DNA from 2 places in the Rhizobium sp. NXC14 genome. Region 1 is predicted to be linked to the other one. Evidence: predicted binding sites of a transcription regulator. Region 1 holds the regulator's gene; the other holds the start of a gene.
The links. Region 1 encodes LexA, which represses DNA repair genes until DNA is damaged. Its sites were predicted from a motif close to TGTTCNNNNTGTGTTCNG; they were not measured.
Positions count from the first base shown of each region.

Region 1 (4,196 bases):
TTCCCGGCGTCGCCCAAGCCTATCCGACAAAGAAGATCGCCGCTGCCGGCGCGCTCATCGCCGTCACCGCCTATTACCTGATCTCCGGTTTCGGGGTTTCGGCCGAGCGCGCCTTTATCATGATGGCCATCATGCTGATTGCCGTCTTCTTCGACCGGCCGTCGATCAGCCTGCGCAATGTCGTTCTCTCCGCGCTCATCATCATCGCCATTTCACCTTCGGAAGTATTGGGACCGAGCTTTCAGATGTCCTTTGCCGCCACATTGGCCTTGGTATCGGGCTATCAGTTGTGGAAGGACAGGCGTGTCCGCGAAAACGCTTTTCTGAAACTGCCGATCATGAGGCCGGTGGTTGCCGTCGCCGGTTTCTTCGGCGGCGTCTTCCTGACCTCGCTGATCGGCGGCTTTTCCACCGCATTGTTTTCGATTGAGCATTTTCATCGCCTGACGGCTTACGGCCTGCCGGCAAACCTTGCGACGATGCCGATTATCTCCTTCATCGTCATGCCGGCCGGATTGTTGGCGATGTTGCTCATGCTTTTCGGTTTGGACGCTCCGCTCTGGAAGGTCGTCGGATTCGGCCTCGATCTGGTGATTGCGGTTGCCAAGACGGTGTCCGGCTGGGGCGGTGATATCGGCATCGGCCGCTTGCCCGCCTGGTATTTCGCAGTGGCGGTGGCAGGCTTTCTGCTGCTGACGCTGCTGCGCACTCGGCTGCGCCACGTCGGCACCTCGATCATCGCCATCTCTACGCTCATCGTGCTGCTTCTGCCGGTTCCCCGGCCGCCGGATCTGCTGATTTCGGAGGATGGCAGTCTGGTTGCGGTCGTCGCGGCTGAGGCAATAGCTTCCAACCGTGAAAACCCGCCGGATTTCATATTCGACCAGTGGCAGAGAGCGCTGGTGCTGCCGACACATGATCCGCCGAAGATGCTGGATGGTCCGGCCATCCCGCCGGAAGGAGAAGGCCGCCGTGTCAGGCTTTCCCGCGATCAGCAGAACGAAGCGAGTGCGGCGATGCGGGCAGCCGCAGCAGGCGGTGAAGCAAACCGTTTTTCCTGCGTCAAGAAGGCTTGGTGCACATCAAGACTTGGCAATGGCCATATCGTCACCGTCATCGACAATGCCGCCTATCTCGGCCCGGCCTGCGATACGGCCGATATCGTCGTGACCTCGGTCCGTCTGCGTTTCAACAGCTGCCGTTCAGGTGGCACGCTTTTCACCGGCGAGACGCTGCGTAGGACCGGCTCGCTCGAATTGCGTTTCGCCGATGCCGGCCTGGAGGTCGCCACCGCATTCGATGCTTTGTCGCGACCATGGATGCGCCATCGCGCCTATGATTGGCGCAATGATCGTTTTACCGATTCCAGCCCATCCGGCGTCAGTGATAGCGACGGATGAGGCCGACGAGCTTGCCCTGCACCTTGACCCGGTCGGGCCCGAAGATGCGGGTCTCATAAGCCGGGTTGGCGGCCTCGAGCGCGATCGAGGCGCCCTTGCGGCGGAAACGCTTCAGCGTTGCTTCCTCGTCATCGACGAGGGCAACGACGATGTCGCCGGGACTGGCGGTACTGCCGTTGCGAATGATCACGGTGTCGCCGTCGAAGATGCCGGCGTCGATCATCGAATCGCCTTTGACCTCCAGCGCATAGTGCTCACCGGAGCCGAGCATATCTGAAGGAACGACGATATCGTGGGTGTTGTTCTGGATCGCCGAGATCGGAACGCCGGCGGCGATACGTCCCATGACCGGCACGGAGACGGAGTTGCCATTGTCGGCGACCGGCTTTGGCGCAGCGGGGGCGGCGACCGGCTGGGGCTTGCCGAGGCTGCCCTCGATGACGCTCGGCGAAAAACCGCGACGCTGAAGACTGGGGTTATAGGCCTCCGGAAGCTTGATCACCTCGAGCGCCCGGGCGCGGTTCGGTAGGCGGCGAATGAAGCCGCGTTCCTCAAGCGCCGTGATCAGGCGGTGAATGCCGGATTTCGAGGCGAGATCCAGGGCATCCTTCATTTCGTCGAAAGAGGGAGGAACGCCGGATTCCTTCATGCGCTCATGGATGAAAAGGAGAAGCTCCTGTTGTTTGCGCGTGAGCATCGACGTCAGACCCCGTGATTGAAACAAATCCAGAACGGACACTATATGTTCCATATGTGTTCCGCAAGTAGCTAAATTTCCGTAAAAGTTCACGTCAACTCGTGGAGATTTTTATTTTCATTTGCCGGATTGGCGCACATGTCTTGCATTGAGGGAGGTGCTGTCGCACATCTCTTGCCGGTTTCAGGAGGGATATTCATGAACGCGCATTCCGCCAGGTCGCACCCGCTGGATCATGTCGTGCTGCCCGTGGTCAATATCGATCTGGCGCGTGAGAGGCTTGGCAAGCTCGGTTTCACCGTCGCCGCCGATGCACGCCATCCCTTCGGAACGGAGAATGCCTGCGTCTTTTTCGCCGACAAGACCTATCTGGAGCCGCTTGGCGTGGCGAGTGTCGACGAGAGCGAGGCAGCGGCCCGCCAGGGCAACGTCTTCATCGCCCGCAATCGCGCCTTCCGTTTCCGCTGCGGCGAGGAGGGACTTTCTGCGCTGGCCTTCCTCAGCGAGGATGCCGACCTCGATCATAAGCGCTTCGTCAGCAACGGCGCGAGCGCCGGTGAGATGTTGCAGTTCAGCCGGCCGATGCGGATGCCGGACGGTTCGGAGAGCGTCGGCAGCTTTAAGCTGGCCTTTGCAGCTGATTTGCGCGCCCCCGATTTCTTTCTCTTTACTTGCCAGCGCATCAATTCGTTCCCTACAGATCGCGCCGCGCTGGAGACGCACGCCAATGGCGTGATCGGCATTGCCGAGATCGCACTTTGTGCACCGGACCCGGCGGCATTCGCCGCCTTCGTCGGGCTCGCGATTGGGCAGGCGGCGGTGGAGAAAACCGGTTTCGGCGTGAATATCGCGGCATCGAATGCAAAGATCAGCTTGATGACGCCGGAAGGGCTGGAGGCCTATTTCGAAACCGCTGTCTCATCAGCCGATCGCGGCCTGCGGGGGCGGGCAATCCTCTTCACCGTCATCGATCTTGCCGTGACAGAAGCGCATTTGGGTGCTAACGGGATCACATTCACACGCAAGAACAATCGCATTCTGGTGAAGCCCACGCCCGGGCAGGGTGCGCTCTTCGCCTTCGAGGAAACACGATGAGCACCGACACGAATTCCGAAGTCAGGATCGGCGAAGGCGAAGGCCAGGTGACTTTTTCCAATACTGGCCGCTTGTCGCTGATCGCCGGTCCATGCCAGATGGAGAGCCGGGATCACGCCTTCATGGTCGCCGGCACGCTGAAGGAGCTTTGCGGCAAGCTCGGCATTGGCCTCGTCTACAAGAGCTCCTTCGACAAGGCGAACCGTACCTCGCTCTCGGCTGAACGCGGCATCGGCCTGGAAAAGGGCATGGAGGTCTTTGCCGACCTCAAGAAGGAATTCGGCTTTCCCGTCATAACCGACGTCCATACGGCCGAGCAATGCGCCGAGGTGGCCAGGGTGGTCGATGTTCTGCAGATCCCGGCCTTCCTCTGCCGTCAGACCGACCTTCTGATCGCCGCCGCCAGAACCGGCCGCGCCGTCAATGTCAAGAAGGGCCAGTTCCTCGCCCCTTGGGATATGAAGAACGTTCTGAAGAAGCTCAACGCCAGCGGCAATCCGAATGTGCTCTTGTGCGAGCGCGGTGCCTCCTTCGGCTACAATACGCTGGTTTCCGACATGCGTTCGCTGCCGATCATGGCGGCGATGGGGGCTCCCGTCATTTTTGACGCCACCCATTCCGTGGCGCAGCCGGGCGGGCAGGGCGATTCCTCCGGCGGCCAGCGCGAGTTCGTGGAAACGCTGGCGCGCGCGGCAGTGGCGACGGGAATTGCCGGCGTCTTCGTCGAAACCCATCAGGATCCCGACAACGCACCGTCCGACGGGCCGAACATGGTCTATCTCAAGGACATGCCGCGACTGCTTGAGAAGTTGCTTGCCTTCGATGCGATCGCCAAGGCCTAACGTTCAACAGGCTGACATGATCGTGGTTTAGGCCACGATGCAATACCCCTTCGAAGGCGGGAAATTGCGCCATTGTAATTTGCACGCCTTCGATTATGACAGGCTTCGAACGACTTATCACCCACTGAGCAGGAAGAACCCATGACTGCAATCACCGATATC
Region 1 covers NZ_CP021030.1:2,093,164-2,097,359, forward strand. Annotated here, with positions in the region: gene NXC14_RS10325 (ComEC/Rec2 family competence protein) at 1-1,400, shown strand, start outside; gene lexA (transcriptional repressor LexA) at 1,381-2,097, opposite strand; gene NXC14_RS10335 (VOC family protein) at 2,296-3,192, shown strand; gene kdsA (3-deoxy-8-phosphooctulonate synthase) at 3,189-4,034, shown strand; gene eno (phosphopyruvate hydratase) at 4,176-4,196, shown strand, end outside.

Region 2 (4,196 bases), 1.2 Mb from region 1:
GGGCGGCACATCAAGCCCATCTGTCAGGACGTAGCTTGCGGGAATGGCGAGGCTGCAGATGGCGCGGCGCATCGCATCCAGGCTTGCCTTGCGTATGTCCGTTTCGTCGATCCGGGTCGAGCTGGAGGAGGCGATGGAAACCGTCGCGGTCGCCAGGATCTGCACGAAGAGTTCTTCGCGCCGCTGCGCCGAGAGCTGCTTGGAATCGTTGAGGCCTTCAGGGATGCGCTTCGGATCGAGGATGACCGCAGCGGCCACCACGGGCCCCGCCAGCGGCCCGCGGCCTGCCTCGTCGGCGCCGGCGACCGGCCAGTGGCCGGCCTTGCGGGCTTTGAGCTCAAGCTTGAAATCCGGCACGAGAGGGACCGTGTCGAAAAGCAGGGGAGAATCGGGTGGCGTGCGACGTTTCATGCGGCTGAACCTCGCACGCCAACCCGATTTCCCGCAAGTCCCCGGATCAGGGCGGCGGCCGGGGACGGTCCGGCGGATGGAGGCGGTCAGGGCCATCCGCGGAAATTGCGCTCGGGGCTCGAAAACAGGGCGGATTTTCTGAGCAGCCGATGCGCAAGCTTAAAAAATCAGAGCAGAGACAGCTGTACGCCGCTGCCATCCGGTGGCACGAACAGATCGTCGCGCAACGGCACGCTGCGGCGTGTCAGCTCGAAGCGTCTCGCCGCCATTTCGAAGCGCCGGGCGATCTGCCAGGCATAGGGACCGGCGCCCTTCATGCGCTTGCCGAATTCGGCGTCGTAATCCTTGCCGCCGCGCATCGAGCGCACCAGCGACATCACGTGCCGGTAACGATCGGGATAGTGCTGCAGCAACCAGTCGCGAAAGAGCGGGCTGACTTCAAGCGGCAGCCTGAGGATGACATAACTCGCCTCGGTCGCGCCGGCAGCCTTCGCCGATTCCAGAATGCGCTCCAATTCGTGGTCGTTCAGCGCCGGGATCAGCGGAGCGGCCATGACGGCAGTCTGAATCCCTGCCTCAGACAGCGCATGAATGGTCTCCAGCCGTCGCGGCGGCGTGGCGGCGCGCGGTTCCATCGCCCGGGCAAGCTTGCGGTCGAGCGTGGTGACCGAGATGCCGACGCGCACCAGGTTCTTGCCGGCCATCTCCTGCAGAATGTCGAGATCGCGCAGGATCATCGCCGACTTGGTGACGATCGACACCGGATGGTTCGCCTTGTTCAGCACCTCGAGGATGCCGCGCATAATGCGCCATTCCTTCTCGATCGGTTGATAGGGGTCGGTATTGGTGCCGATCGCGATCACCCTCACCTTGTACCCCGGCTTGGCGAGCTCCCGCTCCAAGAGCTTCGCCGCATCGGGCTTGGCGAAGAGCTTCGTCTCGAAATCGAGCCCCGCCGAAAGCCCCATATAGGCGTGCGTCGGGCGGGCGAAACAATAGATGCAGCCGTGCTCGCAGCCGCGATAGGGATTGATCGAGCGGTCGAAGGAAAGGTCCGGCGATTCATTGCGTGTAATCGCGGTGCGCGGCTTTTCGATCTGAACCACGGTCTTGAACGGTGGCAGTTCTTCCAGCGTCTGCCAACCGTCGTCGAAGGTCTCCCGCTGCAGCGCTTCGAACCGGCCTGTTGGGTTCAGTCCCGCTCCACGCCCGCGCCGCCGGTCAACCTCGACCCGAAGACCGGAGGACACGATCATCGCATCGGCAATATCTGCCGTATTGGCAGGCGCGAATGCGGCCTGCCCTGCCAGGGACTGCTCTCTCATCGGATTCTCCCGCAGCGGAAAGCCGTTGTCTCCGCCCGTTTGTGATGATTAAATTCCTATCGATAAAACGAGAACAATGCAAGAACAAAATACGCAAAACGGTGCTGGCAAAAAATTGTGCGGCGCATTATGAATAGTCGATGTTGACGGTTGTTCTCGAATGCCAGGATCAGGAATCCGAACTGGCGCAGACCTTATCGGTATTGGTGGCAGGCGCGGTGGAAGGGCTCGTCAGCGATGTGATCGTGCTCGATCACGGCTCGCGAGACGGCACCTCGCGGGTCGCCGACGCCGCCGGCTGCCGGTTCCATTCACAATGGGATATCAAGGACATCGTGCGCTCCGCCCGAGGCGAATGGCTGCTCTTTATCGAGCCGGGCGCCAGGCCGCAGGCCGGCTGGATCGATGAGATCGCCGAATATGTGGCGCTGAATAAGACACCAGCGCGCTTTGCCGCCTCGCGCGGCTATCGACGCCCGTTCTTCCAGCGTGTTGCCCGCGGTCGACCGCCGCTGGAGCTTGGCTTGTTGATGCCGAAGAACCTGGCGCTCGCCGCTGCCAGAAGCGGGATGCCTGTTGCCGACTTCGCCAAGGGCCAGAAGCCGCGCAAGCTTGCAAGTGAATTGATTCCTTCCTGGGTGGCGCGTGCCACGCGGTAGAATGCCCATCGCTGCATCGAGCCTGTCTGAGAGATTGTCCCTCTCCTAACCCTCTCCCCGTAAAAGCGGGGCGAGGGGACGTGCCCAGTGCAACGTCGAGATGGAGGAAGCCGGTGCGGCATATCCCCTTCGCCCGCAAGGGGGAAGGTGGCGGCAGCCGGATGGCTGGTCTCGTCGCAAGCGCGCTTTGGTGATTACGTCCCGCCATCGTGCAAAGATGGCGCCCAATCGGATTTCGCGCTATACTTCACCTATGGCGCCGCCGAAGCGCCGCGCTTCGCAACGGATGCCGTGGAATGCCGGTGAACGGCAGAACAGGTCGGCGAAAAATCTCCTCTTCTGCCGGGTTTCCGGCGAAAGGAGGTGCGTCATGCCAAGCGGTAGGATTTACCGCATGCGCGGTAGGATCTGCGGCGTACGCGGTAGGATCTACGGCCTGCTGGCCGTCATATTGCCGACATTGGTGATCGCGCATCCGAATTCGGCAGCATCGCAGACGATGCTCAGTTGCGCAGGCCGACCCGACGTCATCAGTTTCCTCGACAGGAATTTCGGTGAGAAGCTCACCGCCGTCGGCCTGATCAACCAAAACGCCGTTCTCGAGGTCTATGCCGCCAAAAGCGGCACCTGGACGCTCGTCGTCACGGATGTCCACGGCATAAGTTGCATTCTGCTGTCGGGTGATGGCTGGGATTCGATGCCGGCTCTGCCGGGCATTGCCACATAACACAGGCCAGCGCGTCGGCCTCGAAAGTCTAAATCAGGTTTTCGACGGCGCGACCGCGGCACTGTAACGGCAGCGCCAGTCTATTTCTTTGCGCCGCGTTTCAGATGCTCGTCCAGGCGCGGCATGATCTCGACGAAGTTGCAAGGCACGCTGCGATAGTCGAGCTGTGCTTTCAATATGCCGTCCCAGGCGTCCCGGCAGGCACCGGGCGAGCCGGGCAGGGCGAAGATGAAGGTGGAGTTGGCAACGCCCGCGGTGGCGCGCGACTGGATTGTCGCCGTGCCGATCTTGTCATAGGAGATACGGTGGAAGACAGCGGAAAAGCCATCCATGCGCTTTTCGAACAGCGGCTCCAGCGCCTCGGGCGTCACGTCTCGGCCGGTAAAGCCGGTGCCGCCCGTGGTGATAACGACATCGATCTCATCCCGCTCGGTCCAGGCTTTGACCTGAGCGGCGATTTTCTCCCGGTCATCGGGCACGATCGCCCGCTCGACCAGCATGTGGCCGGCCTCGGCGATCCGCACCGCCAGCGTATCGCCGGACTTGTCCGTCTCCGGCGTGCGCGTATCCGAGACGGTGAGGACGGCTATGCCGACGGCGATGAAGGGCCGTTTTTCGTCCAAACCTGCCATCACATGCCCCCCGAAACCGTTTCCGTCGCCTGGAAATACCAGTCGGGCCGCGCCTCGTGAAGAGCTGCCGTCGCATGGCGCGCGGCGGCCATATCGGCGAAGATCCCGAAGCAGGTGGCGCCGGAGCCGGACATGCGGGCAAGAAGAGCGCCCTCAGCCTGCAGCATCGCCGAGATCGCCGCGATTTCGGGCACGGCTTCGCGTGCCGGTGGCTCCAGGTCGTTGCGAGCCGCGCCGATCGCCGCAAGCCAGCCTTCGGTGTGTGCGAGCGTCAGGGGTGAATTGTTCTTTGCCGTGAGCCGGCGGAAAACCTCCGGCGTCGAAACCCCCTTCAGCGGGTTGGCCAGCACCATGGCAAAGGCCGGCAGATTGGGCACGGCTTCGATCTCCTCCCCGATGCCGCGGGCAATCAGCGGCCGGCTCTCGAGGCACATGGGCACGT
Region 2 covers NZ_CP021030.1:923,054-927,249, forward strand. Annotated here, with positions in the region: gene NXC14_RS04505 (ribonuclease HII) at 1-411, opposite strand, end outside; gene NXC14_RS04510 (PA0069 family radical SAM protein) at 579-1,736, opposite strand; gene NXC14_RS04515 (glycosyltransferase family A protein) at 1,877-2,395, shown strand; gene NXC14_RS04520 (hypothetical protein) at 2,766-3,122, shown strand; gene moaB (molybdenum cofactor biosynthesis protein B) at 3,203-3,754, opposite strand; gene NXC14_RS04530 (4-(cytidine 5'-diphospho)-2-C-methyl-D-erythritol kinase) at 3,754-4,196, opposite strand, start outside.
Region 2: a site for LexA is predicted at 1,806-1,823, ahead of NXC14_RS04510 (PA0069 family radical SAM protein). Genes of this name have one in related genera too.